One region of the Streptomyces sp. NBC_01520 genome, then DNA from elsewhere that is predicted to be linked to it. Evidence: riboswitches for the same ligand, from Rfam matches in the RefSeq annotation. Region 1 holds a riboswitch; each other region holds the start of a gene.
What was found. Region 1 has a riboswitch for cobalamin ahead of OG524_RS10740 (prenyltransferase/squalene oxidase repeat-containing protein). Riboswitches for the same ligand answer to the same signal wherever they lie in the genome.

Region 1 (5,100 bases):
CGGGGCTGACGCAGTTGCTGGTCACCCCGTGCTCCGCCGCTTCGAGTGCGACCACCTTGCTGAGTCCCTCCAGTGCGTGCTTGGCCGACACGTAGGCCGACTTGTAGGGGCTGGCGCGCAGCCCGTGCACGGACGAGATGTTGACGACACGCCCCCAGCCGCGTTCGTACATGCCGGGGAGCGTCCGGCGCAAGATGCGGAACGGGGCTTCCACCATCACCCGGTGGATCAGTGTGAAGCGCTCCGGCGGGAAGTCGTGCACCGGTGCCACATGCTGCAGCCCCGCGTTGTTGACCACGATGTCCGCGTCGGCGGGGAGCGCTTCCACCGCCTCGGCCATGGAGAGGTCGGCCACCCAGGCCGTTCCGCCGATCCGCTCGGCCAGGTCCTTCGCCGCGTCTGCGGCCTTGTCCACCACGTGGACATGGGCGCCCGCGGCGGCGAGCGCCTGGGCGCAGGCCAGTCCGATACCGCTCGCCGCACCGGTGACCAGGGCGGTGCGTCCGGCCAGGAACCGGTCTGCGGGCGGTGTGGGGGGTGCGTGGTCCGGGGTCCGGGAAGTCTGCATGGGCGTCACCGTAAGGACGTCACCGCCCGCATCACACGGGGTCGGTGCACACACCCTCGGGCGGGGCCATGGTGGCGGCGTACATGGTGCGGGGCGGGCGGCGGGCGGGCGGTCCCCGCCGTTCTCCCCGGCCCGCGGCGGGCGCAAGAGGAGCGCCGCACACAGCGGGAATCGGCGGATGTCCGTCTGTCACATGGGCGGGGCGCTCCCCGGCCAATAGTTTCCGGCCGGTAAGTCCGCACGCCCGACCCGACCAGGGAGGCCCCACCGTGCGCCCACCGACCCTCCGACGCCTGCTCCGCCGCATCGCGTCCGCCGCCGTCCTGATCCTGCTCGCCCCGGCCCCCGGTACCGCTCTGGCCGCCCCGCCGGCCACGGCCGCCGCCGGTCTGCGGCAGGTCACGGGCTTCGGCTCGAATCCCGGCAGTCTGCAGATGTACGCCTACACGCCCGACGACGTGCCGGCGGGCGCGCCCCTCGTCGTCGCGCTGCACGGCTGCGCACAGTCCGCCGACGCCTACTACTCCCACTCGGGCTGGCCGCAGTACGCCGACCTGTGGGGCTTCGACGTCGTCTTCCCGCAGACGACGTCGGCGAACAACCCGCTGTCCTGCTTCGGCTGGTTCGACCCGGCCGAGAGCACCCGGGGCCGGGGGGAGGCCGCGTCCGTCGCGCAGATGGTCGAGTACGCGAAGCAGACGTACGGCTCCGACGGCCGCCGGGTGTACGTCACCGGACTGTCGGCGGGCGGCGGGATGGCCGCCGACCTGCTGGCCGCCTACCCGGACGTGTTCGCGGGCGGGTCCGTGGCCTCCGGGCTGCCCGCGCAGTGCGCCACCAGCCAGGCCGCCGCGTCGGGCTGCCAGACGGGCCCGCAGAAGCTGTCGCCCGCCCAGTGGGGCGACAAGGTCCGCGCCTCCTACCCGGGCTGGACCGGCCCCTGGCCCCGGGTCTCGGTCTGGCAGGGCACCTCGGACTACACGGTCCACCCGGCCAACGCCACGGCGCTGCGCGACCAGTGGACCGACGTCTGGGGGATCGGCCAGACCCCGTCCCGCACGGAGAGCCTGCCCGGCGGCACGACCCGGAGCGTGTACGAGGACGCGTCCGGGCAGCCGGCCGTGGAGACGTTCTCGGTCTCCGGCATGGGGCACGGCCTGGCCGTGGACCCGGGGTCGGGCGACGGGCAGTGCGGGTCGACGGCCGCGTACTTCCTGGACACGATCTGCTCGACGTACCGCACGGGCCTGTTCTGGGGCCTGGACCGGGACACCCCGGGCGGCGAGGACGGACTGCCCGCCCCGGCCGGTCTGACGGTCACCGGGGTCACGGACGGCACGGCCTCGCTGGTGTGGGACGCGGTCGCGGGAGCCGCCTCGTACCGGGTGTACCGCGACGGCGCCCAGGTGGCCGCACCGGCCTCGCCCTCGGTCACGGACACCGGGCTGGGCGCCGGGACCGCGTACCGCTGGACGGTGGCGGCGGTCGACTCCTCGGGAACCGTCGGAGCCGTCTCGACGGCGGTGACGGCGACCACCACGGGCGGTACCGTACCCGCCCGGTGCGTCGAGGCGACGAACTACGCGCACGTGACGGCGGGACGGGCCCGCACCTCGGGCGGGTACGTCTACGCGAACGGCTCCGGGCAGAACATGGGCCTGTACAACGTGTTCGTCACGCACACGCTCAGGGAGTCACCGACGGGCCACTTCGTGATCGCCGACTCCGGCTGTCAGGCCGGGTCCTCGTAGTCGCCCCTGATCTCCTCGGGCAGTTCGCAGCCGTCCTCGACCGCGGTGAGCGACACGATCTGCTCCGTGCCGAAGCCCGCCATCGCGTAGTGCCGGGCGTACACCTTCCAGCCCCGCTTGGCGAGGGTGCGGAAGGTGACGTCCTGCTCCGCGTGGCTGGAGACGATCTCCCAGTCCCGCTGGCGCAGTTGCCGCACGGCCGCCTCGAAGGCGTCGGCCGCCCCCGCGGCCGGCGCGTCGCCCATCCAGGGGGCGATGCACTCCTGCCAGTCGCCCGCGGGCAGACCGGCCGTGGAGGTGTCACCGGCGGGAAGTCCCGCGGTCCCGGCGACGGCGGCTATCTCGCCGGTCACCGTCTCCTTGGTGAACGCCACGGTGGGCACGGGCGACGGTTTCGGCGCGGCCCCCTCCTCGCCGACGGGACCGCAGCCCGCGGTCACCGTCATGAATGCGCTCACCGCGGCGGCCGCTGCCGCCGTTCCTCTTGTACGCACTGGTGCTTCCCGCCCCGGTCGTTCCTGTCCACGGGCGCCCGCCCGTTTGATCCCCCGCCGGAGTTTCGCACGGGCTTTGACCTGCTGGGAAGCCCTTTCCCCGGGATCGCGGCCGGTCCCGTCGCCGTGCGCCCGGGGAGGGCGTGGAGCGCCCCGGTAGAGTGAACGGGTCGTCATCATGCCCGTACGGGGGGAAGCCGGTGCGAATCCGGCGCTGGCCCGCAGCCGTCATCCGTCCCCAGGGACGGTCAGCCGGAATGCCCCGTGCGTGAGCGTGACCGGCTCGTGCCACCGGAACCCCGGTGGCCGGCACCGTCGAGGTATACGGGGCCGGAGCCCGGTGCATCCGTGTGCCCGAGCCCGGTCCTCGCAGGAGAGGCCCAGCCCGCCATGACCGTACGCCGCCGCGCGGCAGCGCTCGCGATCACCGCCGTGCTCTGTGCCGCCGCCGCCCCTGCGGCGGTCGCCGCCCCGAGCCCGTCCCCCTCTCCGTCCGCGGCGCTGCCGCCCGGTCTGTACGGGACGAAGGACCCGGCGTACGACGGCGTGTGGCGCCAGTCGGTGGCCTTCCTGGCGCAGAAGATCGAGCTCGTCACGCCTGCCACGCAGTCGGTGGACTGGCTCGTCGGCCAGCAGTGCGCCGACGGGGCCTTCACCTCGTACCGCGACGCCTCCGTGCCCTGTGACGACAAGACGGTGGCGGACACCAACGCGACCGCGGCGGCGGTCCAGGCCGTGGTCGAGCTGGCCGTGCACCGCGAGGTCGTGGACAAGGGCGTCACCTGGCTGAAGTCCGTGCAGAACGAGGACGGCGGCTGGGGCTACAACCCGGGCAGCCCGAGCGACGCCAACTCCACCGCCGTCGTGATCGGCGCACTGGCCCGGGCGGGCGTACCGCTGGCCGCGGTCACGAAGCCGGGCGGCAGCACGCCGTACACGGCGCTGCAGTCGTTCGCCCTGCCGTGCGGGGGGAAGGACGGCGGGGCGTTCGCCTACCAGCCGGACAAGAACGGCAAGCTCACGGCCAACGCGGACGCCACGGCGGCGGCGGTGCTCGGCGCGATGGGCAAGGGCATGGCGGCCGGCACCTCCAACGCGGCGAAGGCGCCCTCCTGCGCCAAGGGCACGGACCTGACCCCGGAGCAGTCCGCGCAGAACGGCGCCTTCTACCTCGCGGGCGCCCTGGCCGGCTCCGGTCATCTGGAGCTGCCGCCGATGCCGGGCGCCGAGGACACCGAGCCGCAGCCGGACTTCGGCAACACCGCCGACGCCGTCGTCGCGCTGGCGGCGTCGGGTCACAAGGACAAGGCGGCCGGAGCGGTCGCCTACCTGGAGAAGAACGCGCTGGGCTGGGCGAAGGAGGGCGGCCCCGCCGCCACCGCGCAGCTGGTGCTCGCCGCGCACGCGACCGGGACCGACGCCCGTGACTTCGGGGGCGTCGACCTCGTCAAGCAGCTCAACGCGACGGGCCCGGCGCCCGCCGCGACCGCCGTGCCCTCGCCTACCACGACCGCGCAGGAGCCGAAGGACACGAGCAGCGACGACGGCGGGCTCGGCGTCTGGTGGCTGGTCGGCATCGGACTCGCCTTCGGCGCGGGCATCGGCTTCCTGCTCAGCGGGCGCCGGAAGAACCAGCAGCTGTGAGGCGCCCGCCGGGCGGCACCGCGGCACTGCTTCTCCTCGTCGGCGCCCTGCTGGTCGTGCCGGCCGCGGGGAGCGCGCAGGCGGCGGGTTACCGCTACTGGTCGTTCTGGGAGGGCGACGGCGGGAAGAACTGGACGTACGCCACGCAGGGCCCGTCCCTGGTGCGGCCCGACGACGGCGCCGTGCAGGGCTTCCGCTTCTCGGTGAGCGAGGACTCCTCGGACTCGGCGCAGCCGCGCCGCGCCCCGGACTTCGGGGCGATCTGCGCGGGCACCCTGGCGAAGGACGGCCTCAAGCGGATCGCGCTGGTCATCGACCCGGGCACGGCGGCGGACGCCCCGGACGGTGAGACACCGCCCGTGCCGCGCACCGCCTGTGCGCGGGTGGCGCCGGAGGCGAGCACCGCGGAGGCGCTCGCCTCGGTGGCGAAGCCGCTGCGGTACGACAGTTCGGCGATGCTCTGCGCGATCTCGGGCTATCCGGCGTCGGGCTGCGGTGAGCAGGTCGGCGGGGACTCCGGTGCCCCGGGGTCCGGCGGCTCGGCCCCGGCGACCGCCGCGGACGCCGGGGATGCCGCCGGCGACCCGGACGGCGGCGGTCCGTCGGCCGGTGTGCTCACCGGGGTCGGTGCGGTGCTCCTGCT
Region 2 (5,100 bases), 5.2 Mb from region 1:
TTCCGTGCGGCGCGGTTCGACGACAGCGGCGCCAAGACCGCCGGTGCGCGCGTGACGGTGGTGTGGAACGGACAGAAGGTCCACGACGACATCGTGATCGACGGACCGACCGGTGCGGGTCTGCCGGAGGGCCCGTCGGCCGGAGCGATCCGTCTCCAGGACCACGGGAACAAGGTGCGGTTCCGGAACATCCGGATCGAACCGCTGAGTTGAGACGGTGCGGTTCCGGGGCGGCCGGATCGAACCGCTGAGTCGGTCCCGGTTCCGCCGAGGCGCGGGGCACCTGCGAACCGTAGGCGCCCCGCGCGGATCTCCGTGTACAGCATGCGGGTGGGGTCCGGTCAGAAGGTGAAGACCGGTCCCTCGCCCAGACCTGCCCGCATCTCGCACGCGTTTGCGAAGGCGGTCGGCCAGGAGACGCTACGGCCCTGCCACACACCGGTCGCCTCAAGGGCGACGGGATCTCCGTGGGTACTGCCTTCGTGTGCTCCGGACGGCCGAGAAGGGGATCGCGGCCGTGACGAGCGCCCCGACGCCGACCATGGGTACGACCCACGTCCAGCCCGCGCCGTCACGCCAGGCGGAGTAGCCCGCGCCCAGGAAGACCGGGCCGACGAAACAGCAGATCGTGGCAAGGCCGGCTGGCCCACCAGCACACCGGCGTAGCCGCGCATCGCCCCTCCTCCGTACGCGCCCCGCGAACGGAGCGCTGATCGTCTCTCCTCGTCGCGGTGGGGGACGCCGGCCGAGGCCGCGGAGTTCCACCGGTGCCCTGGTCCTCGGGATCCGCAGGGTTTCCGGACACGTACGGCCGGGCGAGTCGTAGCACGATGACCGCCCCAACAGGACCGGCAAGAAGGTAAATTCGAACAATGAGATCACCCAGCGGCCCCGCCCCGCACCCGCCGAAGGGACAGGGCCGGCTCCTCGCAGTGAGCGATCTTCACGTCGGGATCGCCGACAACCGCCCCATCACCGACCAGCTGCACCCGTCGTCCGACGAGGACTGGCTCATCGTCGCGGGCGATGTGGCGGAACAGGCCGAAGAGGTCGAGCGCGCCCTCGAAACGCTGGCCGGGCGGTTCGCCCACGTGATCTGGACGCCGGGCAACCACGAGCTGTGGACCGTGGACAGGGACCCGGTGAAACTGCGCGGCCAAGCGCGGTACGAGCACCTCGTCGGGGTGTGCGCGGAGCTGGGTGTGACGAGCCCCGAGGACCCGTACCCGCGGTGGCAGGGAGCGGACGGACCCGTGGCCGTGGCCCCGGTGTTCCTGCTGTACGACTACACGTTCAGGGTCCCGGGGACGGCCACCAAGGAGGAGTCCCTGGCGCGGGCGCACGAGGCGGGGGTCGTCTGCACCGACGAATACCTGCTGCACCCGGATCCGTACCCGGCCCGCGACGACTGGTGCCGGGCGCGGGTCGCACTGACCGAGGAGCGGCTGGCCGCGCACGACCCCGAGGTCCCGCTTGTGATCGCGGGCCACTGGCCGCTGGTGCGCGAACCCACGTCGGTCATGTGGTACCCGGAATTCGCCCAGTGGTGCGGCACGGAACTCACCGCAGACTGGCACCGCCGCTTCAATGTCGCGGCCGTCGTCTACGGGCATCTGCACATCCCCCGCACGACCTGGTACGACGGTGTGCGGTTCGAGGAGGTCTCGATCGGCTACCCGCGGGAGTGGCGCAAGCGCGGGCACCCGCGCGGGCTGCTGCGGCAGATCCTTCCGTACGAGGGGGAGGGGGCTCCGGCGGGTCGGGGTCCTTCGGGGGCGTCCGGCGTCGCGCGCTCCGCACCCGGTTCACCCGGTTCACCCGGTTCGCCCGGTTCACCTGGTTCACCTGGTACTCCGGGGGATGCGGGCGCCGCGTCGTGATCGAACGGCTGCTTCCCGCGTACGTGGCGTGCGCGGACACGTACGAGACTGAGGCTCCGGCCGGAACCCTCTACCCGGAGGAGGCGCTGCTGGTCGCCACGAGCGTGGACCGGCGCAGGCACGAGTTCGCGGCCGTACGCGCCTGCGCGAGACGGGCCATGGCGACCCTCGGGCTGCCGCCGCAGCCGGTGCTGCGCGGCCACCGCGGCGTACCGCTGTGGCCTGCGGGGATCGTGGGCAGCATGACGCACTGCGACGGCTATCGTGCCGCGGTGATGGCCCGGGCGACCGACGTCCGCGCGCTCGGCATCGACGCCGAGCCGAACGAGCCGCTGCCGCCCGATGTGTGGGAGGCGGTGTCGCTGCCCTCGGAGCGGCGGCGGATCTACTCGGGGGCGTTGCCAGGGGTCTCCCCGGGGGCTTCCCCGGGGCTTTCTCCCGGGGCGGGGGGCGTGACGCCGCACTGGGACCGGCTGCTCTTCAGCGCCAAGGAGAGCGTGTTCAAGACGTGGTTCCCGATCACCCGGATCGAACTCGACTTCGACGAGGCCGACATCACGTTCCACCGGAGCTCCGAGGCCGCCACCGAAGGCACGTTCACCGCGGAGCTGCTGCGCCGGGCGCCGGGGATGCCGGTGTCGTACGAGGGGAAGTGGCTGGTCGACAACGGCATCGCGGTCACAGCGATCGCGCTTCCCCACGGCTGAGGGAACCGCGGTTGCCCGCCCGCCCCCTCCGGACCGTGCTCGGCGCACCGTGGAGGGTGCGGGCCGCTATCGGCCCAGCGGCCGGCCGCACCGAAGGTTCCAGCGGCCGGACCTTCCGCTGAGTTCGGTCAGGGTCAGCGGGGCGACATCCAGCCGCCAGAAGGTCTCCATCGGCAGACCCAGGGCATGGACCATCGCGGCGCGCACGACCGCCGGTTCGACGACCGCAAGCCGTCGGCCCACGCCCCAGGCCGGGGAATCCAGCAGCGTGCCCACCCGGGTGGTCAGGTCCAGCAGCGACTCGCCGCCGTGCGGAGCGGCCGAGGGGTCGGTGAGCCAGGCCGCCACCGCGTCCGGCTCGGCGGCGCTCACCTCGGAGAGCCGCCGGCCACGCCAGCGCCCCATGTCCCAGTCGCGGAGGGCGGATTCGGGGAGGGCGGGCTCGGCAGGCCCGGTCGTGCCGGCGAGCCCCAGCGCCTCGGCGGTCTGCCGGCAGGGGACGGAGGGGCCGTGCGCCCGGTGGTCGGCGGCAGGTACCGCACCGGCGGCAGCGGCGGCTGCGGCACTGCGCGCACCGGCCTCGTCCAAGGGCGCGTCGGCCTCGAAGCGGGCGTCCCGCAGCGCGGAGTTCATGGCCGGTGAGATCAACATCACCCGTACCGTCATCCTCTGCCTCCACTTCCCGGACAGGAGCCTTCTGCGTAGGCGCTTCATGGGAACACGGCCCGTCCCACGAGCCGTTGTCGGGGCCGACGCACCATGGCGGTGGCCGAACCGCAGGCGGTATGGTCGCGGCACCCATGACGAGGGTGAAACGGAAGTCCGGTGAGAATCCGGCACGGTCGCGCCACTGTGTACCCGCATCGCTGCGGGGAGTCAGACCCGGCACCTTCGTCTCAGGCACCACGACAGGGACGCGTGTTCCCACAGGAGGTTCTGCCATGGCACATTCTGCCGCCCCCACCACCGTCGCACCGGTCATCACGCCCATCTCGCCGAAGGCCATCGCACCCTGGGCCGTCTTCTTCGGCATCCTCATGCTCGTCCTGCTGTACTTCGTCGGAGCCGAACAGGGAGCCACCGCGGTCATCTCGGGCGAGGCCGTGCACGAGTGGGTCCACGACGGCCGTCACCTCCTCGGGTTCCCCTGCCACTGAGACTTCGGGAACCAGGGGAACGTCTCATGAACTCCGTATCGGTCAGAGCTCTGCTCATCCGCGGCATGCTGGCCGGCCTTCTGGCCGGCGCGCTCGCCCTTGCCGTGGCCTACTTCCTCGGTGAGTCGCGGGTGGACGCCGCCATCGCCCTGGAAGAGGCACAGGCACACACGCACGCCCACGAGCACGGCGAGGAACTGGTCACGCGCACGATGCAGGCCACCGGCGGTCTCGCCACCGGCGTCCTGGTCTTCGGCGTGGCCGTCGGCGGCATCGCCGCACTCGTCTTCTGCTACGCCCTGGGCCGCATCGGCTCCTTCGGCCCGCGGGCCACGGCAGCACTCGTCGCGGGGGGTGCCCTGCTGACGGTGTACGTCGTGCCCTTCCTGAAGTACCCGGCCAACCCGCCGGCGGTGGGGAACCCGGACACCATCGGGCAACGCACCGGGCTGTTCTTCCTGATGGTCGCGCTCAGTGTGCTGCTCGCGGTGGCCGCCGTCATCACCGGCAAGCGGCTCGCACCGCAGTTGGGCAACTGGAACACCACGATCACCGTGGGTGGGGCGTACGTCCTCCTCGTCGGGCTCGCGTACGTCTTCCTGCCCTCGTTCAACGAGGTCGGCGCGGACTTCCCCGCCAGTCTGCTGTGGGAGTTCCGGCTGGCGACACTCGCGGTCCAGGCGACCCTCTGGGTCAGCTTCGGTCTCGTGTTCGGCTACCTCACTGAACGGCTGCTGGTGCCGCGTCCGAGTGCTGGTGGTGAGGTGGCGGCCGACCGTGTCGCTGCCCGCTCGGCGGGTGCCATGAGCTGACCCTCACGCCTGCGACCGCACGATTGAGCCCGCCGGGGAGATATCCGGCGGGCTCAATCGTTGTGTGTCCGTGCCCGTGAGGTCCGGGGTATTCATGCAGGTCTTTCCTGGTTGATCCGGTCCGACAGGGTGGAACTCCGGCAGGTGGCACTCCAACAAGGTAGCGATGTTATCCACAGAAGATAGCGTTGCTACCGCATGAGTGCTAGCGTGGTCGTACCGGGTTCGTGGCAGCAGTCGCAGCCCCTGTTCCCAGGAGAAGCGTCATGACTGAACAGCACACCACCACCTCCGCGCGCCGGGTCGCTCTCGTCACCGGAGGGTCGCGGGGTATCGGCCGGGAGAGCGCCGAGAGGCTGGCCGCGGACGGCTTCGCCGTCGTCATCAACTACGCGGGCAATCGGACCGAGGCCGAGGCCGCGGTGGCGGCTGTGGTCGCCGCAGGTGGCGAGGCTGTCGCGCACCAGGCGGACGTCGCCGACGAGGTGGCCGTAGCCGCCCTCTTCGACGCGGCCGAGGAAGCGTTCGGCGGCATCGACGTGGT
Region 3 (5,100 bases), 2.1 Mb from region 1:
CGCGGTCGTGCAGAGCAGCACGATCCGGGTACGGGCGACATGGATGCCGAGGGCCGCCGCCGCGTCCTGGCCGAACGCGAACGCGTCGAGGGTACGGGCGTGTCCCAGGCAGATCAGCAGCGTCACGGCGAGCACCGCGGAGCACATCCACACATCGGTCCAGCCGACCCCGCTCAGGGAGCCCAGCAGCCAGAACAGCACGCCCCGGGTCTGTTCGGCGTCGGCGGCCGTCATCACGACGAAGGAGGTGAGCGCGGAGAACAGCTGCATGGCGGCGACCCCGGACAGCACGACCCGGTCGGTCGATCCGCCGAGGGTGTGGCTGAGCAGGAGCACGAGGGCGAACGAGCACAGGGCACCGACGAAGGCCCCGGTGGAGATCGACACCGCTCCCCCGCCGACCCCGAGGACGACGACGACGACCGCTCCGGTGGACGCCCCGGAGGACACGCCGAGGACGAACGGGTCGGCGAGCGGGTTGCGCAGCAGGGACTGCATCACCGTTCCGCACACGGCGAGCCCCGCCCCGCAGACCGCGGCGAGCAGGGTGCGGGGCATGCGCAGGTTCCAGATGATGCCGTCCCGGATCGGGGTGAGCCGGGTGTCGCCCAGACCGAGGTGGGAGGCCACCGCGGACCAGACGTCGGGGACGGAGATGCGGGCCGGCCCGATCGTGACGGCGACCGCGACGGACAGGAGCAGCAGGGCGACACCGCCGCTCCAGAGCAGGCCGTCGCGCAGGACGCGGGCGGGCGCTCTGTCCGGAAGTACGCCCGGGGCCTGTTCGGTGACGGTCGCTCCGCGGGTGACGGTCACCCGGCGAGCCCGAAGGAGCGCAGCCCGGCGGCGACCGCCTCCACGCCCTCGACGGTGCGGATGGTCGGGTTCATCGCCTGGCCGCTGAGGAGGACGTAGCGCTTGTGCCGGACCGCGTCCATGTTCTTCGTGGCGGGGTTGGTCTCCAGGAACTCGATCTTCTTCTCGGCGCTCTCGGCGGTCTGCGACTTGCGCGTCAGGTCGCCGATGACGAGGACGTCGGGGTTGCGGTCGGCGACGGTCTCCCAGTTGATCTGGGGCCATTCCTCGTGGGTGTCGTCGAAGACGTTCTTCGCGCCGAGTTCCTTGGTGATGATGCCGGGCGCTCCGCAGCAGCCGGCCAGGTAGGGGGCCTCGGAGTTCGCGAACCAGTAGAGCAGGGTGGTGCCGGAGGCGTCGATGTCCGCGGTCGCCGTCCCGATCCGCTTCCGGAGATCGGCGACGAGTGCGTCGCCCCGCTCCTGCACGCCGAACACCTTCGCCAGGTCGTGGACTTCGCCGTAGACGCTGTCCATGGTGAGGGGCTTCGTGCGGGAGCCGTCGCTGCTGCCGGTGTTGTCCTTGGCCGTGCAGTCGGTCGGCGAGAGGTAGGTCGGCACACCGAGCTTCTCGAACTGCTCGCGGGGCGCGACACCGCCCTTGCCGAGTGTCGACTCGAACGAGGCGCTGACGAAGTCGGGTTCCTTGTCGAGGACCTTCTCCGACGAGGGGTTGTTATCCGCGATGCGGGGTACCGCGGCGTCGGCCTTCTCCAGGCCCTTCATCACCGGGTCGGTCCAGGTCGCGGTGCCCACGAGCCGGTCGGCGAGGCCCAGGGAGAACAGGATCTCGGTCGATCCCTGGTTCAGGGAGACCGCGCGGCGCGGTGCGGCCCCGACCGTCACCGTGCGACCGCAGTTCTTCAGCGTCACCGGATATCCGGCACCGCCGTCCTTCGCGGCCTCTCCGGACGGGCTCGTGTTCCCGCCGCCGCAGGCACCGATCAGGACAAGTCCCGCGGTGAGCATGACGGTTCGGCGTACGGCACTGGGTATGGACGGCACGGAATCCCTCTGCGTCTCTGGGCTCTTGCGCGAAGCCCGTACGGAATACCGCTCCCGGTACGGAAGCGGGGTGCCAGCAGGTTTTCGGACTCGGGTTCGTCCGGACGGGACGCCTTCCCGGGGCACCCGAGAGTGTCCCAGTGGCTGTTGGCCCCGCCCGTCCCCCTCACCGCTGCGCGTCAGCTCCGGACTCTCACCGGATTCCCTGACTCCACGTGGAGTGCGACTGGCGTCTGCAAGCTATCACGCAGCGATCGGGCGGCCCGCACGCGCCGGGAGGGGGTGCACAGGCATCTGCCGCACACCCCCGCGCACCTCCCTCGCCCACTGGTTGCCCATCGTGCCGTCAGGGTGTGCGGCGAACCGATTCGCCTCAACCGGCCTGGGGTTTCGTGCGGCGGGCGAGCAGGGATGTGGTGCCCCAGTACGCCAGCAGAACGGCCCGCAGACCGAGGATCTCCATGGTCTCGCGCACACCCCGGCGGCCCGGGACGGTGGTGCCGGGGCGTCCGCGAACGGCCCGTTCGGCGCTCACACCGTGCCCGCCGACGCGAGCGCCGCCCCGGCCTGCCAGGGCCCCTCGGGGTCGTCGTACGCGTCGGCGTAGTCGGGTCCCGCGATCGGCCAGTCCGCGAGCAGTTCGGCGGGCAGCGCGAAGGACTCGGCCAGTTCGGGGGCGTGCGCGGCGACGGCCGCGATCAGCTCCTCGGTGGCGTCGGGCAACTGGTCGACCTGATCGGCGCTCAGGAGACCCGCGGCCAGCAGGTCGCCGCTGTTGCGGGCCACCCATTCGAGGGCGAACAGCCGCTCCAGCTCCGTCAGCCGCTCCCGCGCGGCCCCGCCGGGCAGCGCGGCGCGTGCCTGCGCGAAGGCCTCGGCGGCCTGCCGGTAGGCGTGGGCCTCGACTCCGCGCAGGGCGGGCCCGGAGCCCGCGTTCCACCGTGCGAGCCTGTCGTCGTGGATCGCCGAGAGCAACCGCTCCCTGGCCCGGCCGAACCAGATCTTCTCGACGGCCGCGAGGAGTCTGCCGAGGAAGTACGGATCGGCCAGGTCACCGGGGGTGCGGTCGAGCGGGGTGTCCCACCGGTCGGGGTCGGCCGCGAGGAGCAGGTCCGCGGCCGCCTTGCTGTACAGGGCGACGTTGTCGCCCTCCGCGGTGATGGCGCCCTCCACGCCGGTGACGAGCTCGGTCATGCCGTTGTTCTCCAGCAACGCCTGCGCACCGCAGCGTTCACGGCACTGGACGATGACGGCGCGTGCCTGCCAGGTGATCCAGGCCTTGGCGACGGCGACGAGCCGTTCCGCCGCGGCCCGGTCCTCCTCGGTGCAGACCTCCCACCGGTCCAGCGCCCGGCGGTGCAGAAGACTCATGGCGAACACCGTCGCCATGGCCGAGGCGAGCGGCCCGTGGTGGGTCCGGTGGGCGTTGACGGGGACGGTACGGGCGCCCCGGGCACCGGAGATCATCCGGTGCCCGCCGTAGCGGACGGCGACGGCGAGGGTGGCCCTGGCCGAGCCCGCGGCGCAGGCGCTCATGGAGATCCGGCCGGGAACGACCCGGCCGATGGAGGTCAGGAAGCGTCGCCGGCGATCGGCCCGCGTGCTGCTGAAGTCCCCCTGCCCGCCGCCTCCCTCCCGCGCTCCCAGCAACGCGGACCGCTCCACGAACAGCTGGTCGAACGCGGTCAGGCAGTGGTCCACGGGGCTGCCCATCCTGGCGGGCAGACGCCGCACGCGTACCCCGGGCAGAGCCCGCACGTCGTCGGTGAGCGGTACGAGGAAGAGGCGGATCCCGTGGTCCTCGCCGTCGTCCATCAGACGCGCGGCGACCAGTCCGGACTTCGGCCCGCCCGCCGGGCTGGTGTTGGGCATGAACTTCTGCGCACCCGCGTTCGGAGTGTGCAGCACGAAGCCGTCGCGCGCGCGGTCGTACGTGGCGGTGGTCTCCATGGCCGCCGCGTCGTTGCCGTGCGCCACCTCCGTACAGAGGAAGGTGCCGACGCGGCGCATCGTCAGGTGGTCCGACAGGTCGCGGCTGCCGACGGCGTCGTGGTCGAGGAGGCTGCCGAGGAAGAGGTTGTAGTGGATGCCCGCCACGGTGGTGAGCGCGGGGTCCACCGGGCCCAGCCATTCGTGCAGGGCGGCGAGTGCGCGCGGGTCGGCGGCGAGGCGTGCTCCGCTGTCGAGGGAGCGGTTGAGGATGCGCAGCCTTTCGTAGGCGAGGCCCAGGCGCTCCTCGGGGGTCCCGCCCGCGGGGCGGCGGAACGGTTCTGTACTGATCAGCCGCTGCCAGAAGCCGTGCTCGCGGCGGTAGCCGGCGCCCAGGAGGACGCCGGTCAGCAGATCGACGGTGGATAGTGGGGCGGTGTCGGTAAGGGGCACGGTCATGCAGATCTAAACGACCGGGGCGGGGGCGAGGACACTCACCACCCGGGTACAGGTGTGCTGGTCAGACCTGTACGAACCCGGGTGACGGTACGCGGGGCACGGAGCCGTGCGCGGGCCCGGCCGTGGCGGGTGCCCGGCCGTGCACGGCACCGCGTCCGGGAGCACCGCGCACGCCCCGTTCGTGGCCCGGGTCACCGGAGGCGCGGCATCGGGCCCGTCTCCCGCGCAGGGGCGTGCGTCCCGGGAAGGTAAGGGATCAGGAGGCTCCCTTGCCCCCTTCGTCCTTGCCTGACTCGTCCCCGTACCGGCGCTCGAATTTGGCGACCTGTCCCTCGGTGTCGACCACACGCGCCTTGCCCGTGAAGAACGGGTGGCTCTCCGCCGAGATCTCCACGTCGATGACGGGGTAGCTGTTGCCGTCGTCCCAGTCGATGGTCTGGTCGCTCGACGCGGTGGACCGGGTCAGAAAGGCGTAGCCGGCGGAACGGTCGCGGAAGACCACGGGGCGGTACGACGGGTGCTTGTCCTGCTGCATTCCTGCTCCTGCCCTCGGAGGTACGGGGGATCGCGTGTCCCCGCATCCGGGCCAGCCTCGCGAACCGCGGTGACGGGCGCGATCCGGCACGTCCGTACGGAGCAGCAGTCGGCCTGTCTGCCGACCGGGCGGTCCGTCCGCGTCAGCCGCCCGTCGCCGCCTCCACCGCGTCCGCCACGAGTCCGAGGAAGCGCGCGTGGGCCTGTGGGCTGCACACGGGCTCCGGGTTCCACGGCACGGTCAGGGCTCCCCCTGCGACCGCCGACCAGGCGGGGGCGTCGATCTCGTCGAGCGGCGTCGCGTTGGACCGGATGTCCG

Region 2: linked by a shared signal. The riboswitch ahead of OG524_RS34065 (CbtB-domain containing protein) and the one ahead of OG524_RS10740 (prenyltransferase/squalene oxidase repeat-containing protein) in region 1 are both predicted to bind cobalamin.
Region 3: linked by a shared signal. The riboswitch ahead of OG524_RS01420 (ABC transporter substrate-binding protein) and the one ahead of OG524_RS10740 (prenyltransferase/squalene oxidase repeat-containing protein) in region 1 are both predicted to bind cobalamin.

What each region holds. Positions count from the first base shown of each region.
Region 1 is NZ_CP109404.1:2,361,569-2,366,668, forward strand. It holds gene OG524_RS10725 (3-hydroxybutyrate dehydrogenase) at 1-568, opposite strand, end outside; gene OG524_RS10730 (PHB depolymerase family esterase) at 838-2,319, shown strand; gene OG524_RS10735 (hypothetical protein) at 2,301-2,765, opposite strand; cobalamin riboswitch at 2,974-3,097, shown strand; gene OG524_RS10740 (prenyltransferase/squalene oxidase repeat-containing protein) at 3,204-4,457, shown strand; gene OG524_RS10745 (SCO2322 family protein) at 4,454-5,100, shown strand, end outside.
Region 2 is NZ_CP109404.1:7,548,245-7,553,344, forward strand. It holds gene OG524_RS34045 (family 16 glycoside hydrolase) at 1-213, shown strand, start outside; gene OG524_RS34050 (metallophosphoesterase family protein) at 873-1,880, shown strand; gene OG524_RS34055 (4'-phosphopantetheinyl transferase) at 1,877-2,587, shown strand; gene OG524_RS34060 (histidine phosphatase family protein) at 2,654-3,253, opposite strand; cobalamin riboswitch at 3,363-3,492, shown strand; gene OG524_RS34065 (CbtB-domain containing protein) at 3,529-3,744, shown strand; gene OG524_RS34070 (CbtA family protein) at 3,771-4,556, shown strand; gene OG524_RS34075 (SDR family oxidoreductase) at 4,823-5,100, shown strand, end outside.
Region 3 is NZ_CP109404.1:307,842-312,941, forward strand. It holds gene OG524_RS01415 (FecCD family ABC transporter permease) at 1-816, opposite strand, end outside; gene OG524_RS01420 (ABC transporter substrate-binding protein) at 813-1,823, opposite strand; cobalamin riboswitch at 1,917-2,105, opposite strand; gene OG524_RS01425 (hypothetical protein) at 2,233-2,394, opposite strand; gene OG524_RS01430 (acyl-CoA dehydrogenase) at 2,391-4,247, opposite strand; gene OG524_RS01435 (type B 50S ribosomal protein L31) at 4,504-4,782, opposite strand; gene OG524_RS01440 (ABC transporter substrate-binding protein) at 4,925-5,100, opposite strand, start outside.